One region of the Streptomyces sp. NPDC004065 genome, then DNA from elsewhere that is predicted to be linked to it. Evidence: riboswitches for the same ligand, from Rfam matches in the RefSeq annotation. Region 1 holds a riboswitch; each other region holds the start of a gene.
The links. Region 1 has a riboswitch for cyclic di-AMP ahead of ACI2LW_RS05720 (peptidoglycan DD-metalloendopeptidase family protein). Riboswitches for the same ligand answer to the same signal wherever they lie in the genome.
Positions count from the first base shown of each region.

Region 2: another riboswitch for cyclic di-AMP. It lies ahead of ACI2LW_RS15570 (M23 family metallopeptidase); the one in region 1 lies ahead of ACI2LW_RS05720 (peptidoglycan DD-metalloendopeptidase family protein).
Region 3: another riboswitch for cyclic di-AMP. It lies ahead of ACI2LW_RS12580 (M23 family metallopeptidase); the one in region 1 lies ahead of ACI2LW_RS05720 (peptidoglycan DD-metalloendopeptidase family protein).
Region 4: another riboswitch for cyclic di-AMP. It lies ahead of ACI2LW_RS21550 (transglycosylase family protein); the one in region 1 lies ahead of ACI2LW_RS05720 (peptidoglycan DD-metalloendopeptidase family protein).

Region 1 covers NZ_JBJDQT010000002.1:399,970-404,308, forward strand. The annotation lists gene ACI2LW_RS05715 (SGNH/GDSL hydrolase family protein) at 1-25, opposite strand, end outside; gene ACI2LW_RS05720 (peptidoglycan DD-metalloendopeptidase family protein) at 309-1,292, opposite strand; cyclic di-AMP (ydaO/yuaA leader) riboswitch at 1,297-1,487, opposite strand; gene ACI2LW_RS05725 (tyrosine-protein phosphatase) at 1,900-2,697, shown strand; gene ACI2LW_RS05730 (DUF6126 family protein) at 2,769-2,888, opposite strand; gene ACI2LW_RS05735 (helix-turn-helix domain-containing protein) at 2,885-3,508, opposite strand; gene ACI2LW_RS05740 (aspartate aminotransferase family protein) at 3,618-4,339, opposite strand, start outside.
Region 2 covers NZ_JBJDQT010000012.1:116,172-120,510, reverse strand. The annotation lists gene ACI2LW_RS15575 (GntR family transcriptional regulator) at 173-871, opposite strand; gene ACI2LW_RS15570 (M23 family metallopeptidase) at 1,072-1,845, opposite strand; cyclic di-AMP (ydaO/yuaA leader) riboswitch at 1,858-2,021, opposite strand; gene ACI2LW_RS15565 (M16 family metallopeptidase) at 2,521-3,909, opposite strand; gene ACI2LW_RS15560 (M16 family metallopeptidase) at 3,906-4,339, opposite strand, start outside.
Region 3 covers NZ_JBJDQT010000008.1:196,688-201,026, reverse strand. The annotation lists gene ACI2LW_RS12585 (aldo/keto reductase) at 1-65, opposite strand, end outside; gene ACI2LW_RS12580 (M23 family metallopeptidase) at 210-1,244, opposite strand; cyclic di-AMP (ydaO/yuaA leader) riboswitch at 1,256-1,413, opposite strand; gene ACI2LW_RS12575 (PP2C family protein-serine/threonine phosphatase) at 1,678-2,859, opposite strand; tRNA gene ACI2LW_RS12570 (tRNA-Met) at 3,437-3,510, opposite strand; gene ACI2LW_RS12565 (dihydrofolate reductase family protein) at 3,623-4,339, opposite strand, start outside.
Region 4 covers NZ_JBJDQT010000020.1:120,239-124,577, reverse strand. The annotation lists gene eno (phosphopyruvate hydratase) at 1-542, opposite strand, end outside; gene ACI2LW_RS21550 (transglycosylase family protein) at 872-1,564, opposite strand; cyclic di-AMP (ydaO/yuaA leader) riboswitch at 1,569-1,736, opposite strand; gene ACI2LW_RS21545 (transglycosylase family protein) at 1,919-3,001, opposite strand; gene ACI2LW_RS21540 (cytochrome P450) at 3,232-4,339, opposite strand, start outside.

The DNA of each region.
Region 1 (4,339 bases):
CCACCGCCACGTACGACCCGATCACTGATCTGCTGTCACTCTTCGAATCGTCTGCCACGGCGGACCATGATTCACCCTTCAATGTGACCTACGCGACCGTAGGCAGGGGTTGACGGACGGTGAGATAAGCCACGGGGAATCCGGGCCCGGCCGGGAATATCCCGGGCCGGGCGGAAGGTCCGGCGGTACGCCGAAGGCCGGGCCCGTGGCGCGGGTCCGGCCTTCGGCGGCGTGTCAGGCAGGGGGGAAGGGCCCGGCGGGGCGCCGGCGCCGGGGGGCGTGGCGGCGGCGCCCGTGGGGCGGGAGGATCAGAGGGGGACGCCGTGGGCGCGGAGGTAGGCGACCGGGTCCACGTCGGAGCCGTAGCCGGGCGCGGTGCGGATCTCGAAGTGCAGGTGCGGGCCGGTCACGTTGCCGGTGGCGCCGGACAGGCCGAGCTTCTGGCCCGCGGCCACGGCCTGCCCGGCCGAGACGGACAGCCGGGAGAGGTGGGCGTACTGGGCGTAGCGACCGTCGTGCAGTCTGACGACGACCTGGTTGCCGTAGGCGCCGCCCCAGCCCGCGGAGACGACCGTGCCGGCGGCCACGGCCTTGACAGGGGTGCCGGTCGGGACGACGAAGTCGACGCCGGTGTGGTAGCCGCTGGACCACATGCTGCCGGCGGTGTGGTAGGCGGTGCCGATGGCGGCGCCGGACACCGGGAGGGTGTAGCCGGTGGCGGTGGTCGCGGCGGCCTTGCCGGCGGTCCTGTCCGCGGCGCGGTCGGCGGCCGTGGCCCGCGGGGCCTGCTTCGCCTTGGACGCCTTGGAGGCCTTGGGGGTCTTGGGGGTGTGTGCGGGGGCGGACGCCCTGGAGGGGGCGGGCGCCGTGGACTCGGGCGCCCCGGTGGCGCCGGCCGGCGCGGAGCCGCCGTCCAGCCGCAGCCTCAGACCGGGGTGGATCAGCGAGGGGTCGTCGCCGACGGCCTGCCGGTTGTCCGCGTAGAGCTCCGGCCAGCCGCCGCGGACCTGCTGCCGCTCGGCGATCCGGGAGAGGCAGTCGCCGGGCCGGACGGTGTACGTCCGCACGGTCTGCGTGGGCGTCCGCACGGCCTCGGTGCGCGCCGCGTCCTGCTTCCCGGCCGTGGCGGCGGTGCGGACGGCGGTGTCCGGCGCGGACTTCGCGGGCGCCGCGTGGGCGCCGGCGGCCCCGATGAGCGGCAGGGCCAGTGCGGCGCCGCCGGTGCCGGCGGCGGCTATGGAGCGGGTCAGGCGCTGGGTCTTCGGTCGTCGGTGCTTACCCTTCGCGGGCATGGCGGCTTCCTCTCCGGCGCCTGCGAGGTGAGCTGTCGGGTTCGGGCTGGAGCTGCCCGGCCGCCTTCTCGCGGCTTCACCCCTGGCCTGTTCCGGGAACCGGAGCAGGCCGTCCTGCGTGTGGGTCCCCCGCTCCTGCCGTGCACGGGTGAGTTCCGGGTTCCGGACGGCGGCAGGATTCGGCGTCCGTCCGGATGGGTGTGGAAGGTAGGCGAGCCGGACGCGCGTGGACAAGCAGTTGATTCCGGTTGTAGTCGTTCCGCATGATCCGTCGCCGTCGATTCCGGTCACCCAGCGTGAAACCGGACGGCCACCGCTTCGTCAACACGCTGCGGAACCGCTCGGATTACGTGGGCATGGCGAGTGACGGACCGTCATCACTATGACGCTGCTCACGCACGGATCGCCAGATCACCGCATTCCGGATCGAGTTCGAACGAAATCGTCTATCCGGACAGATGCAGCGAATCCGGTCGAGTGGGAGACGAGTGGGGGAACCGGGGCGGCGGCCTGTGGACAACTCGTTGCCCCAGGACGCCGTGTCGTATCGTCGACATCGCGCCCGCCGACGAGCCGTGAAGGCGGGGCCGACTGGGAGGAGCCCCCCGTGACGCAGCAGGTCCCGTCGACCGAGCCCGAGCTGGCCGGAGTGCGCAACTTCCGCGACGTGGGCGGGCTCCCCACCGTGGACGGCCGGCGGGTGCGGCACGGCGTGCTGTTCCGCAGCGGGCACCTCGCGCACGCGACCGCCGAGGACGCGGCGTTCCTGTCCTCGCTGGGCCTGCACACGATCTTCGACTTCCGCAACGCGGCGGACCAGCGGCTGGAGGGGCCGGACGTCGAGCTGCCCGGCGTGCGCAATGTGAACCTGCCGCTGAGCGACCCCGCGGACGGCGCGGAGTTCTGGAAGATGGTGCGCGACGGCGACCTCGAGCAGCTGCGCTCGATCCTGGCCGACGGCAAGGGCGCGGACCGGATGATCGCCTCCTACCGCATGATCATCACCCAGCGCACCGCCGAGCACTCCCGGGTGCTGCACGAGATCGCCGGGGACAGCGTCCCCACCCTGATGCACTGCGCGGCCGGCAAGGACCGCGCGGGCCTGTCGGTCGCGGTGACCCTGCTGGCGCTGGGCGTGGAGCGCGACGCGATCGTCGCCGACTACCTGGAGTCCAACGCCAAGCACCGCCGCTACCGGGTGCACCGCAGCAGCACCGCGGCCTCGGCCTACTGCCCCGAGGTGATGGAGCTGCTCAGTCCGCTCTTCGACGCGCGCGCCGAGTATCTGACGGCCGCCCTGGAGACCATCGAGGAGACCTGGGGAGGTGTCGACGCCTATCTGGAGCGCGGGCTGCGGCTGGCCCCCGAGACCCGGGAGCGGCTGCGGGACCGCCTGCTGGACTGAGCGGCCCCGACAGCGGCCACAGCGGCCCCGGCTGCTCGGGAGCGACCCCGACCGCTCGGGAGCGGCCCTGGCTACTTGGCGCCGACCGAGAACAGCAGCCAGATGAACGCCGCGAACAGGTGTCCGACGGCGATGTAGATGACGAGCCGGACCCACAGGGCGCGCGGAAGCTTGTCTTCGAGGTTGCTCATGGCATGTCTCCGGTCAGGGGGCCCAGGCACAGTGCGGCCGTGGGGCTCTGCAGCAGGGTGTGGACGAAGAGGAGTTCGACGCCGCCCGGGTCCTCGGCGGCGAGACGGTGCGGGGTCAGCGAGTCGTAGTGCGCGCTGTCCCCCGGGGCGAGCAGATGGACGGAGTCGCCGAGCCGCAGTCGCAGCCGCCCTCCGAGCACGTACAGCCACTCCTCGCCGGGGTGGACGCGCACGATGTCGCCCTGGGAGCCGTGCGGGACACGAACCCGCAGGGCCTGCATCCCGCGGGCGGACGCGCCGGCCTGCCAGTACGTCCAGCCGCCGGCCCGGGTCGGCTCCATCTCCGCGGCCCGCACGATCGCGTCCCGGTCCACCGGGGTCTCGCCGAGCAGCTCGGAGACCGTCGTACCGTAGGTACGGGCCAGTGCGAGCAGCATCGGCAGGGACGGCTGCCGCTGCCCGGTCTCCAGCCGGGACAGGTGGGCGGGCGACAGCCCGGCGGCCCGGGCCGCGGCCTCCAGCGTGAGGGAGGCACGGCGGCGCAGCGCGCGCAGTTGCGGCGCCACGGCGGGCAGGTGCTCGGCCGGCCCCGCCGGGCGCCCGGACTCGGGGGAGTTCATGGCTCCATTGAGCCCGAGCTTTGCCTCAGCGGCAAATTTATTGCCTCCCAGGCAACGCGCGGGCCAGGGGCAAGGAGGCAGAGCGGCCGGCCCGCGGCGGCCGCCGCCCTCAGCGGTTGGCGACGGCCTGCTTCACCAGGGTCTTGCCGAAGTCCCACATCAGGCCGCCGCCGTGGGCGTCGTCCATCACGGCCGTGAAGGCCTCCACGAACCGGTCCACCTCCCGCTCCCCGATCACCAGCGGCGGGATCAGCTTGATCACCTCGAGACGGTCCCCGGAGACCTGGGTCAGGATGCGGTGGCGCTGGAGCAGCGGCACGACCACCATCTGCGCGAACAGCCCCTTGCGCGCCGCCTGGAGCATGGTCCACCGGCCGCGCAGCTTGAGCGACTTCGGCCGGCCGAACTCGATGCCGATCATCAGGCCCCGGCCGCGCACGTCGGCGAGCAGCTCGTAGGTGCCGGTCAGGGCGGCCAGGCGGGACTTCAGCAGCTCGCCGGTCGCCCGGGCGTTCGCGACGACCTGCTCGTTCTCCATGACCGACAGCACCGCCAGGCCCGCCGCCATGGCCTGGGCGTTGGACCCGAAGCTCGCCGAGTGGACCAGCACCCGGTCGATGGACGAGTAGACCTTCTTGAAGATCCAGTCCTTGCCGAGGGTGGCGCCGACCGGCACATAGCCGCCGGACAGCGCCTTGGCCACGCACACCAGGTCCGGCTCGACGCCCTCCTCGTGCTGGTAGGCGTAGAAGTCGCCGGTGCGGCCGAGGCCCGTCTGCACCTCGTCGGCGATCAGCAGCGCCTTGTGCCGGTGCAGCAGCTCCTGGGCGG
Region 2 (4,339 bases), on a different contig from region 1:
ACACGCGTTTGTCGTCGGACACGCGTTTCATATCGCATCCGTGCACCCACGCCCCGCGCATCCATGCACCCGTGCTCCGTATTCCGCGCACACGGAAAATGGGCATGCGGAAATACGTCCGCGGAAATACGTCCGCCGAATATCCCCCCCCTCTTTGTATACGGCCCTCGTGTTAATGCCGAAGGCCCGACATGTTGACGGGATGTTGCGAAGTCCTCACTCGGTCGGCCCGGTCCGCCGCCGCGCCCGGACGGCGCAGCCGGTGCGCGCCCGTCGCGCGCTCGGCGTGCACGGCCGTCAGCGCCCGCGCGCGCTCACCGTCGCCGCGCGCCACGGCATCCACAATGGCGCCGTGCTCGGCCCAGGACTCGGCCGGGTCGGCGGGCGCGTCCACCGTGTACATCCAGGCGATCTTGTGGCGCAGCTGGGTCAGCATCGAGGTCAGCGCGGGGCTGCCGCAGGCCTGGGCCAGCGTCTCGTGGAACCAGCCGCCCAGGGAGCGCAGATCCTCGCCGCCGCCCGTCCTGGCCCGTTCCTGGCCCAGCCTGACCAGGCCGCGCAGCACCTTCAGATGGGACTCGGTACGGCGCTGGGCGGCGCGCGCGGCGCCCAGCGGCTCCAGCAGCAGGCGCATCTCCAGCAGGTCGGCGGCCTCCTGCTCGGTGGGCTCGGCCACGCACGCGCCGGCGTGCCGGCGGGTGACGACGAAGCCCTCGGCCTCCAGGGTGCGCAGCGCCTCGCGCACGGGGACGCGGGAGACGCCGTAGCGGCGGGCGAGGACTTCCTCGGTGAGCCGGCTGCCGCGCTCGTGGACGCCGGCCACGATGTCGTCCCGGATCGCCGTGCACACCGAGTGCGCCGGAATACGCATGACCGACCTCCGCCTTAATCCCCGCGAAACGCCGTCGATTGGCGTCCGTTCGACCGACTCTATTGCAGCGGCGGGGAATTTCCGACGGCGGGCCGGAATCCATGGATATTTTTTGGACAGCGGCCGAACAAAACGGCGACGGCCCCGGCTCGATGAGCCGGGGCCGTCGTCCTGCTTGCGTGCGGCTGCGTCTCGGACCCTCAGACGTTCACGCCGTGCGCGCGCAGATAGCCCAGGGGGTCGATGTCGGAGCCGTACTCCGGGCTCGTGCGGGCCTCGAAGTGCAGGTGCGGGCCGGTGACGTTGCCGGTGGCACCGGAGAGGGCGATCTGCTGCCCCGGGGTGACCTTCTGCCCCACGGACACACCGATGGACGACAGGTGGCCGTACTGGGTGTAGGTGCCGTCGTTCATCTTGATGACGATCTGGTTGCCGTACGCCCCGCCCCAGCCCGTCTCGACGACGGTGCCGTAGCCGACCGCGTGGACGGAGGTGCCGGTCGCGGCGTGGAAGTCGATGCCGGTGTGCGAGCCGGAGGACCACAGGGAGCCGCCGGTGCGGTAGCCGGTGGAGACGTACGAGCCGGCGATCGGCGCCACGAACGTGTTGAGGCGCTTGCGCTCGGCCTCGCGGGCGGCGCGCTCCTTGGCCTCGCGCTCCTTCTTGGCCTGCGCCGCGGCCTTCTTGCGCGCGGCCTCCTCGGCCAGCTTCTGCTGGGCGGCCTGCTCCTGGGCCAGGGCCTGGGCGTCGATCCGCGCGGCGACGGTGTCGCCGAGGGTGACGACGGGGGTGAGACCGGTGTCCTCGGGGGCGGGCGCCTCGGCCGCGGGGGCCTCGGCCGCGAAGGCCGGGGCGGCGGCGAGGGTGCCGATGACGCCGGTGGTGGTGAGGGCCGCGACGCCCGCCGCGCGGGCGGTGGTGCGGTGCACCCGGGTGGGACGGCGGTGCTTCCCGGTGGCGCGCGTGAACGCCATGTGGTGGCTGGTCCTTTCCTTCCCTGTCGCCTACCGGGTTAGCTGACGGGTTCGGAGCAGGAAGGTCTCCTACGGACCCCCTCGCTGGCCGCGTGGGCGTCCGATTCACCCCAGGGACTGGATGGGTCCCCGGCTCCCCTGGCTCGCGCCGTACGGGGACTCGGCGATGGCTGTCCGGTGCCGCGGGTGCGGCGCACTGCCCGACGAACAGCCGGACCGACGCTAAGGGGGGTCGCGTTCAATTCCCAAACGGAACCGAGGTTTTGTAGCGCAGACCACAGGGCAGACGGGCAGCCTCTCCCTCAATTCGGACATGACGGGGCCCTGGTGACGCATCGGTCACCAGGGCCCCACGCGCGCGTGCTCCGCGCCGGCCGCCACGCGTGCCTGACGGGTCGTCCGCCGCGACGTTTGCGGTGACGGAGCGTCCGCCGCGCGTGCCGTGGCGGGCCGTCCGCCGCGCGTGTGTGACGGTCGTCCGCCGCGACGTTTGCGGTGACGGAGCGTCCGCCGCGCGTGCCGTGGCGGGCCGTCCGCCGCGCGTGTGTGACGGTCGTCCGCCAGGGCGCGGGCGGTGGCGGGACCGCCCGCCGCTGTGCTGTGACGGGCGTCCGCCGCTGGTGCCGTGGCGGGCGTCCGCCGCTGGTGCCGTGGCGGGCGGCCGCCGGGCGGTCGCTACTCCGCCGCGACGACGGTGACTTGGCCGATGCCGAGGGCCTCGACGGGCTCCTTGATCTTCGCCGCGTCACCGACCAGCACCGTCACCAGGCGGTCCACCGGGAAGGCGGCCACCACGGCGGCGGTGGCCTCCACCGTGCCGGTGGCGGCGAGCTGCTGGTACAGCGTCGCCTGGTAGTCGTCCGGCAGGTGCTGCTCGACCTGGTCGGCGAGCGTGCCGGCCACGGCCGCCGCCGTCTCGTACTTCAGCGGCGCCACGCCGACGAGGTTCTGCACGGCGACGTCCCGCTCGGTGTCCGTGAGGCCCTCGGCGGCGAGCTTGCGCAGCACCGCGAACAGGTCGTCCAGGGCCGGGCCGGTGTTCGGGGTGTCGACGGAGCCGCTGATCGCGAGCATCGCCGCGCCCGAGCCGTCCGGGGGCGAGAGCAGCACCTGGCCGAACGCCCGCACGCCGTAGGTGTAGCCCTTCTCCTCGCGCAGCACGCGGTCCAGGCGGGAGGTGAGGGTGCCGCCCAGGCAGTAGGTGCCGAGCACCTGGGCGGGCCACACCCGGTCGTGCCGGTCGGGGCCGATGCGGCCGATGAGCAGCTGGGTCTGGACCGCGCCGGGACGGTCCACGATCACCACGCGGCCGGTGTCGTCGGCGGTCACCGGCGGCACGGGCCGCGGCTTGGCCGGAGAGCCGTTCCAGGCGCCCAGGGTCCGGCCGAGCAGCTCGTCGAGGTCGATGCCGGCGAGGTCGCCGACGACCACGACGGTGGCCGTGGCGGGGCGCACGTGCCGGTCGTAGAAGGCGCGGACGGCCGCCGCGTCGATGCCGGCGACGGTCTCCTCGGTGCCCTGGCGGGGCCGCGACATGCGCGAGGTGGCCGGGAACAGCTCCTTGGACAGCTCCTTGGCGGCCCGGCGGGAGGGGTTGGCCAGCTCGTGCGGGATCTCGTCGAGCCGGTTGCGCACCAGGCGCTCCACCTCGCTGTCGGCGAAGGCCGGTGCCCGCAGCGCGTCGGCGAGCAGGCCGAGCCCCTTGGCCAGGCGGGAGGCGGGCACCTCCAGGCTGAGCCGTACGCCGGGGTGGTCGGCGTGCGAGTCGAGGGTGGCGCCGGCGCGCTCCAGCTCGGCGGCGTACTCCTCCGCGGAGTGCTTGTCGGTGCCCTCGGAGAAGGCGCGCGCCATGATCGTGGCGACGCCGTCCAGGCCGGCCGGCTCGGCGTCCAGAGGCGCGTCGAGCAGCACCTCGACCGCGACGACCTGCTGGCCCGGGCGGTGGCAGCGCAGCACCGTCAGGCCGTTGTCGAGCGTGCCGCGCTCCGGCGCCGGGAACGCCCACGGCCTGGCCTCGCCCGCCCGGGGCTGGGGGTGGAAGTCCATCGTGGCGAGCTCGGTCACTTCGCCGCCTCCTCGGTGTCGTCGGTGGCCGCGGCGTCCGCGTCCGGTGCCTGTTCCTGTGCGTCGTCGTCGGCGGCGGCGGTCGGCTCGTAGACGAGCACCGCGCGGTTGTCGGGGCGCAGACGGGCCTTGGCGACCTCCTGGACCTCCTCGGGCGTCACCTCGAGGACGCGCTGGACGGCGGTGAGGGCGAGCTGCGGATCGCCGAACAGGACGGCGTAGCGGCACAGTTCGTCGGCGCGGCCCGCGACGGTGCCGAGCCGGTCCAGCCACTCGCGCTCCAGCTGGGCCTGGGCGCGCTCCATCTCCTCGGCCGTCGGCCCGTGCTCGGCGAACCGGGCCAGCTCCTCGTCGATGGCGGCCTCGACGACCGGGACCTCCACGTCGCCGGAGGTCTTCACGTCCAGCCAGCCCAGGGAGGGCGCCCCGG
Region 3 (4,339 bases), on a different contig from region 1:
TTGCCGCCGAGGGCGAGCGGGAACACCTCGAGGTCGGATGCGCCCAGCTTGCGTAGTGAGGTCATGTTCAAGGTCAACACACCCGCCGGAGGGGCCCATTCCGGTCGGGGCGCGTCCGGCCGCAAAGACTGCGCAAAAGCCGGCCACCCGGGGACGAGGAGGACGGGGAGGACGAGGAGGACGGGGAGGCGGGGTGGGCCGGGTGGGCCTCAGGGGGTGAGGCCCTTGCCGCGCAGCCACGCCATGGGGTCGACGCCGGTGGCCTGGCCGCCCGGGTGGACCTCCAGGTGCAGGTGCGGGCCGGTGACGTTGCCGGTGGCACCCACACGGCCGATGACCTCGCCCGTGGTCACCTTCTGGCCGACGCTGACGCTGATCGAGGACTGGTGGCAGAACCACAGCTCGGTGCCGTCGTCGAGGGTGAGGATCGTGCGGTAGCCGTAGGAGCCGGCCCAGCCGGCCTCGGTGATGGTGCCGCTGTGGATCGCCTTGATGAGGGTGCCGGTGGGCGCGGCGAAGTCCAGGCCGGTGTGGTAGCCGGAGGACCACATGGAGCCGGCCTCGCCGAAGGTGGAGGTGAGGGTGTACGAGGAGGTCGGCAGCGTGTACTGCTTGGCGAGCTCGGCCAGCCGGGCGGCCTCCTGCTTCCGCCTGGCCTCCTCCTCCGCCTTCTTCTTCGCGGCGGCGGCCTTGGCCTCGGCCTCCTTCTGCGCCTTGGCGGCGGCCTCCTCGGCCCGCTTGGCGGCGGCGGCCTCGGCGGCCGCCTCGGCCTTGGCGTCGCTCTGCACCTGCTGCTGCGCGGCCTGGGCCATGATGCGGTCGCGCAGCGCCTCGCCCGCGTCGGAGGTGCCCTGGGCGGTGTCGGCGGTGGTCACGCCGACGCTGCTGAGCGCCGTCGCGGACCCCTGCGTCTCGGCGTCGTGGGAGTCGTCGAAGAGGGTGCCGACGGAGGGCAGGTCCGGCATCGAAATGGACACCGGCGGCTTGCCCGTGTTGGCGCTGGCCATGCCGCCCGCGCCGACGGCGGCTATGACGCCGACACCGAGGACGGTGGAGCTGCGGGCGAGCCCGCCGCCGCGCTGCTTGCTGACGCGGTGCCGGCCGCGCGCCGGGCGGAGGGAGTCCTCGGTGGGGTTCCACTCCTCCCAGGGCCCCTCGTCGGCGCGCCGGGCGCCGTAGCCGAAGGTCTCGGTGCGCTGACTCGGCACGAACGGGGCTTCTGGGGCAGGCCGGTTGGACGCCACGCGGGCGTGCTCCTTTCCTTCCGTTTCGCCTACCGGGTTAGCTGACGGGTTCGGAGCAGGAAGGTCTCCTACGCGCGTCAACCTGCCGTGCCGTCACGGCGGATGACGCCCGATTCACCCCAATTCGGTGGTTCCCCGGCTCCCTTGCGGGATTCGACGCGTGCGCACGGAGCCGCCTCTTGTGACGGCTGGGACGACCGCGCTGCGTTATCGAACGTTAATAGACCCGGGGTGCCGATTCCAAGCCGTTCGCCTTGATCATTAAACCTTTTTGGCCAGGACTTAGGGGCCGCGAGCGGCGAAAACCGGGCGAGTTGACAGGAATTCAACAGTGTCCGAGGCCGTCCGCGGCCCCGCCGGGGCGGCTCAGGACATGACGGTGTGTCAGTTGTTATGCGGAGCGAGACCGTCCGGTCACTCATCGTGACGGTGATCACGGCCGTCGTACGGCGAGCAGCGCCATGTCGTCGGTCATGCCGCCGCCGGAGTGCCGGCGCACTTCCGTCGCGACCGCGGCGACGAGGGCGTGGGGGTCGCGGAGGGTCCGTCCGGCCAGGCGCCGCTCGGGGTCGTAGAAGCGGCCGCGCGCGTCCCGGGCCTCGGACACGCCGTCGGTGTGCAGGAGCAGCGTGGCCCCGGCGGGGAAACCCGTCTCCTCGGCGCGGTCGGGCCAGGCGCCCAGGTCGCCCATGCCGAGCGGCAGCGCGGGGTCGGCCGCGAGCAGGGTGCGCAGGGCGCCGTCGGCGTGCAGCAGCAGCGGCGGTGGATGCCCGCGGTTGACGATCCGCACCGTCTGCCCCTCGCGCGGGATCTCGGCGAGGACCGCGGTGGTGAACCCCTCGACGGCGTCGGCCTCCTCGCGCCGGGCCCCCTCGCGGGCCAGCGCGCGCTCCAGCCGCTGCGCCACCGCCTCCAGCGTGGTCTCCTGCTCGGCGGCCTCCCGGAACGCCCCGATGAGCACGGCGACGGTGGCCACCGCCTCCATCCCCTTGCCGCGCACGTCCCCGACGACGAGCCGGACGCCGTAGGGGGTCTCCTGCACCGCGTACAGATCCCCGCCGATGAACGCGTCCGCCTGCGCCGCCTCGTAGCGGGCCGCGACGTCCAGCCCGCCGATCCGCCCCGCGGGCTCGGGCAGCACCGCGCGCTGTGCCGCCTCGGCGATCTCCCGGGCCGAGGCGAGCCGGGCGTCCCTGCGCCGCACCAGCAGATTGATCAGCACGGCGAGGACGGCGACCGTCGCGACCGTGGCCGGTTCGGTGACCGCCTCCAGGCGCCATCCGGCTCCGGGCCGCACCTGCGGAACGAGCGCCCCGGCCACGGCCGCGGCTCCGGTGAGCACGGTGCCCCGCCGGGACAGCAGGGGCGCGGCGACCAGGGGCGCCGCCGTGAACAGGGGGGCCGCGGTGAGATGGGCCGGGGTGAGGCGGTCGCAGCACAGGGCGGCGAGCAGCAGGAGCGCGGGGAGCGCGCGCAGGCAGGCGCGAGCGCGGGACGTCCACCGCACCCGGCGACCACCGGACCGGGCCGGGGCGGTAGCCGGGGGCGGAGCGCCCGCCAGGGCCGGGGCGGTAGCCGGGGCAGGACCGCCGGCCCGTGCCGCGGCGTCCGCCAGGGCCGGAGCGCCCGCCTGGGCCTCGGCATCCGCCAGGGACGAGGCACCTGCCTGGGCCGCGGCGTCCGCCACGGCCGGGACAGGAGCCGGCGCGACGGCGGGCGCGGAGGCGGCCCGGCCGCCGGACGCGGAAGCGGGTCGTTCGCCGGGCCCGGAAGCAGGTCGTCCGCCGGGCCGGGCGAGCGGCGGTGGGCCCGTGGGGGCGAGCTCCCCGGGCGGGCAGGGGCCGCCGGCCGTCTCCGGGCAGGGGACGGGCGGGTCGTCGAGGGTTCCGAGGCCGTAGGGCTGCTCCTGTCCTGTGAGGTCGTACGGCTCCTCGCCCATCACCTCTGCAGGCCGCACCGCTTGTCTCCCGCCACACATGTCCCACACATGTTCATGTCGCTTTCCGCGGTCCAGGTTTCCCGGAGCGGGTGCGGGGAGCGAGCCGGTGTGGGCCGTTGGGATGACACGGTGTGACGAGGAACACGTCCCAGCACGCTGATCCGCGGCCCGGAACGGCGCCGTACGGGCCGACGGCCACCGGAAAAGCACTCAGGGCCGGAATCCTCGATGGATTCCGGCCCTGAGCCTTCAGTAGCGGGGACAGGATTTGAACCTGCGACCTCTGGGTTATGAGCCCAGCGAGCTACCGAGCTGCTCCACCCCGCGTCGTTGTGTCTTCAGTGTACGCCATGAGCGGGACGGAATGCACGTTCATGATCGCCCGACCCGCAACGGACCCGTCACGGCCCCGTCCGGGCGCCGCCCGGGACGCCTCCGCTCACCCGAGCAGGTGCCGGTTCGGCGCCTTCGCCCGCTCCGCGAAACCGGGCAGTACGACGACCCGCGCGCCCTCGGCCGTCAGCACCCCGCTGCCGTCGGCCCCCTCGACGAACGTGTCCGGTTCCCGCCAGGCCATGACCACACGGCGTACCCCCGCGTCGAGAATCAGCCGGGCGCACGGGTGCGGCCGGGAGGCGCGTCGGGCGCACGGTTCGAGGCTGCTGTACACCGTGGCGTCCGCCAGCCGCGGATCGGCGGGGTCGATCTTCGCCAGCGCCGCCTCCTCGGCGTGCACGGCCGGGTCGCCGGCCTCCCGCGAGTAGCCGCGCGCCAGTTCGGTGCCGTCGGCGGCGACGACCACCGCGCCGACGCTGAAGGCGGTGCGCGAGGGCGGGCACCGCTCGGCCAGCTCGCAGGCGATGCGCAGCCAGTGCCGGTCCGCGGGGACGGCGAGGTCCCCGTGGCCGGGAGCCGTCGGTTCGTAGCGCATCAGGACGACGTCCTCGATGGCCCGGCTCTCCACCAGCCGCAGCCGGCCGCCCTGATAGGCGCCGGGCCCGAACAGCCGGGGCGCCTTCGGGTCCCCGACGAGCAGCGGGGCGAGCACGAGCTGCACCTCGTCGGCGAGCTCCTGCTGGAGCAGCTGGGTGTGCACGGTGCCGCCGCCCTCGACCATCAGCCGCCGCACCCCGCGCACGTCGTGCAGGTGCTCCAG
Region 4 (4,339 bases), on a different contig from region 1:
AGCGCCTCGGAGAAGGACTCCGCGCCGATCGGGGCGATCATGAACTCCTGGATGTCCACGTTGGAGTCGGCGTGCGAGCCGCCGTTCAGGATGTTCATCATCGGCACCGGCAGCAGGTGCGCGTTCGGGCCGCCCAGGTAGCGGAACAGGGGCAGGTCGCTGGCCTCGGAGGCGGCGTGGGCGACGGCGAGCGAGACGCCGAGGATGGCGTTGGCGCCGAGGGAGCCCTTGTTGTCGGTGGCGTCCAGGTCGAACATGGCCTGGTCGATCAGGCGCTGCTCGGTGGCGTCGTAGCCGACCAGCTCCGGGCCGATCTGCTCGATGACGGCGAGGACGGCCTTCTCGACGCCCTTGCCCTGGTAGCGGTTCGGGTCACCGTCGCGGAGCTCGATGGCCTCGAAGGCGCCCGTGGAGGCGCCGGACGGGACGGCGGCACGACCCGTGCTGCCGTCGTCGAGGCCGACCTCGACCTCGACCGTGGGGTTGCCTCGGGAGTCCAGGATTTCCCGGGCTACGACGACGTCGATGGACGGCACGAGCATCTCCTTCTTGGATGTGACGCTTGAGGTGCACGGCTGGAGTGCCTTGCGACTAGAGCCTAACCGTCCCGGGCCGTCGGCCGGCCGACCGACCGTCCCGTGGACAGGGTGACGGTACCCATTGTTCCCGTCCGGAACAAACAAGAGAGGGAAACCGGCCGGAAGAAGCCGCGAGGAGCACGAGGAGAAGGAAAGGAAAAGCCCCGCCCCGGTGCGTACGGGGGAGAACGCACCGGGGCGGGGAGCCCGTGGGGACGGGGGACGGGCCCGCGGGACCCCGCGGTGGGTGCCGCCGCCGTGGGGGCCTGTGGTGCCGGGCTACCGGCGGGCCGTCACTTCAGGTGCAGCTGCTGGCCCGGGTAGATGAGGTCGGCGTCCTGGACGATGTCCTTGTTCAGCTCGAAGAGCTTCGCCCAGCCGCCCTTGACGTGGTGCTCGGCGGCGATGGTGCTGAGGGTGTCGCCGGAGACGACCTTGTACTCGCCGTCGCCCTTCGCGACCTTCTTGCCGGTCGGGGTGGTGACGGTCTTCTTCGGGGCCGGACGCGTGGCGGAGCGGCCCGCCCGCTGCTCGGTGGAGCGGGTGGCCGTGCCGCTCTTGGCGGTGCTCTTGCTCTGGCCCGAGGACGGGGCGGCGGAGCCGCCGGTGTAGGCGGCGCCGGACAGGCCCTTGCCGCAGACCGGCCAGGCGCCCTTGCCCTGGCCCGCCAGCACCTTCTCGGCGACGGCTATCTGCTGCGACTTGGAGGCGAGGTCGGCGCGCGGGGCGTAGGCGGTGCCGCCGTACGCGGCCCAGGTGGAGTTGGTGAACTGCAGGCCGCCGTAGAAGCCGTTGCCGGTGTTGATGGACCAGTTGCCGCCGGACTCGCACTGGGCGACCGTGTCCCACTCGGAGGCGGTGGCGGCGGAGGCGTTGCCGGCGGCCATCAGCGGAGCGGCGACGGCGGCGCCGGTGACACCGGCGAGCGCGACGGCGCGGGTGGCCTTGGACGGACGGCGGTGCTTGCCCTTGCCGGAAAACAGCATGGATGGATCCCCTCACCGACGCCTGCGAGGTGAGCTGTCGGGTTCGGGCCGGTTGAGTTGCCCGGCCGTGCCTCTCGTGCGAGGCACGGCTTCACCCCCAGCCGCTCCGGCGAACTGCCCGGCGCGGCACTTACCTTGGGTCCCCCGCTCCTGCCTGCGGCGCGTGACGCGACGACTGTTCCCGTGCGGCCGCTGGCAGGATTCGGCGTTGCGGCAGCCGGGGCTCGCGGTGGCGAACGGTCACGACCGTAGACATGTGATCGCCCGGATTTCAAAGACGATCACGGCTTCTGAGACTCATCCCACACTTTCACCGAAAGGGACATTCGGTGCGAAGTGTGACGTGAACTCGGCCTAGTTCCGGGTGTTTTGGACCGGGACATCCAGGGTCTGACCGGCGGAGATGTGGTTCGGGTCGGATCCTATGGCCGACTCGTTGGCCTCGTAGAGCGCGCGCCATCCGCCCTCCACCGCAAGGGAGTCGGCGATGGACGCGAGGGAGTCGCCGGAGCGGACGGTGTAGTAGTCCTCGGAGAGCGTGTGCGCGCCGTCGCCGTCCCGCGAGGCGTGACGGCCGGAGGAGGCCGCCGTGAGGCTCTCCTCCGGATCCTCCTCGGCGCTGCCGCCGCGGTGCCGGCCGGCGCCGAGCGCCCCGGTGTCCACCAGGGCGGAAGAACCCACGATCTGTTCGGAGTTGTCCGGCTTGTCGGTTCCGGGGCTCACCGAGGGAGAGGTGGTGGCACCGCCGGCCCGGTCACCCTGGGCGGGCGCGCCGGCAGCGGCGGAGCCGTCCTGGCCGGCGGGCGAGGAGGCCGTCGGGGAGGGCTTGGCGGAGGAGCCGTCCGGCGAACCGGAGGAATCGGGTGAACCGGTGGAGTTCGCGGAGGATCCGGATGAACCGGTGTCATCGGACGAGGAGTCGGACAGGCCGGGGTCCTTGACCGTGGACGAGTTGGACGAACCGGACCCCTTGGACGATCCGGAGCCTTGGGACTTGTCGCTCGAACCGGGCGAGGTGGAGGGGTTGTCGCCCACGCCGGTGTCGACGTCGGCCGTGCCGGAGTCCTTGCCGAGCCCGGCGAGCAGACCGCAGGTCGGCCAGGCGCCGGGGCCGCGGTCGGCGAGTATCTTCTCGGCCACGGCTATCTGCTGGGACCGGCTGGCCTGGTCGGGGCTCGGCGCGAAGTCCAGGCCGCCGTACGCCTCCCAGTCCTCCAGCGTCAGCTGCAGGCCGCCGTAGTAGCCGTTGCCGTTGTCGGCGCTCCACGAGCCCCCGGTCTCGCACTCCGCCACCTTGTCCCAGGTGGTGCCGTCGGCCGCGCTCGCGCCGCTCGCCCCCAGCAGCGGGATGGCGATGGCGGATCCGGTCACCCCGGCGGCGACGAGGAGGGCCGGAGCCTGACGGGGGCGACGGTGACGACCGTTCCCGGAGAGCATGCGGAGACCTTTCGTGGGACAGCGGTGACCGGCGCGGCCGACGGTGCGCCGGGCCGCGCTGATGCGTGAAGATAGCGGCTGACGATCACTTGTCACAAGTTAATGCCGCACAGATCACGTGAAGATCACATAGTTGAACGTGTGTCAGCTTCCGTTCGCGCGGCGGGGGGTGCAGGCGCCCGGTGGCTCAGGGTGTGGGCATCGGGGCTCAGGGTGTGCGCGCCGAGGGCTCAGGGTGTACGCGTCCGGGGGCTTTCCGGGGTGAAACGGACGGGCAGGGTGCGCAGTCCCCGCATGATGAGCCCGCCGCGCCAGCGCAGCTCGGCCGGGTCGGCGTCGAGCCGGAGGTCCGGCAGCCGGGTGAGGAGGGTGGCGAGGGCGGTCTGCCCCTCCAGCCGGGCCAGCGGGGCGCCGAGGCAGTAGTGGATGCCGTGGCCGTAGCCCAGGTGCTGGTTGTCGCGCCGGGCCAGGTCGAGGGTGTCGGGGCCGGTGAACCGTGCCGGGTCCCGGTCGGCGGCGGCGAGGACGACCAGGACCGGGTCGCCGGGTGCGATGTCCTGTCCGCCGATGGTGAGCGGCCGGGTGGCGAACCGCCAGGTGGCCAGCTCCACGGGTCCGTCGTAGCGCAGGAGTTCCTCCACGCCGCTTGCCAGCAGGTCCCGCTCGCCCGCGGCCAGGGACCGCTGCAGGAGTTCGCGCTGCGCGGGGTGGGTGAGCAGGGCGTAGGTGCCGTTGCCGATGAGGTTGACGGTGGTCTCGAACCCCGCGAACAGCAGGATGAAGGCCATCGCCGCGGCCTCGTTCTCGGTGAGGTGCTCGCCGTGGTCGGAGGCGCGGATCAGGCCGGAGAGGAGGTCCTCGCCGGGGGCGGGCTCGGCGGACAGGGCCTCGCGCTTGTTGTGGAGCAGTTCGGCGAGGTAGCCGCGCATCTTCTTCACCGAGCGGGCGACGCCGCCGCGCGGGCCCTTGCCGTGGCGGATCATCATGCCCGCCCAGTCCCGGAAGTCGTCCTGGTCCTCGCGGGGCACGCCGAGCATGTCGCAGATGGCGTAGATGGGCAGCGGGAAGGCGAACTCGTGGATGAGGTCGGCGGTGCCGCGCCGCGCGAACCGGCCGATGAGGTCGTCGGCCAGCTCCTGCACGCGCGGCGCGAACTCGGCGACGCGGCGGGGGGTGAACGCCTTGCTGACCAGCCGGCGCAGACGGGTGTGGTCCGGCGGGTCGATGTTGAGCAGATGCGTCATCAGCTCCGCCTTGCGCTCGCCGGGGATGCCGGTCCTGCCCCGGGCGTGCGCGGGCTCGTCGTGGTGCGCGGGGTTCTTGCTCAGCCGCTGGTCG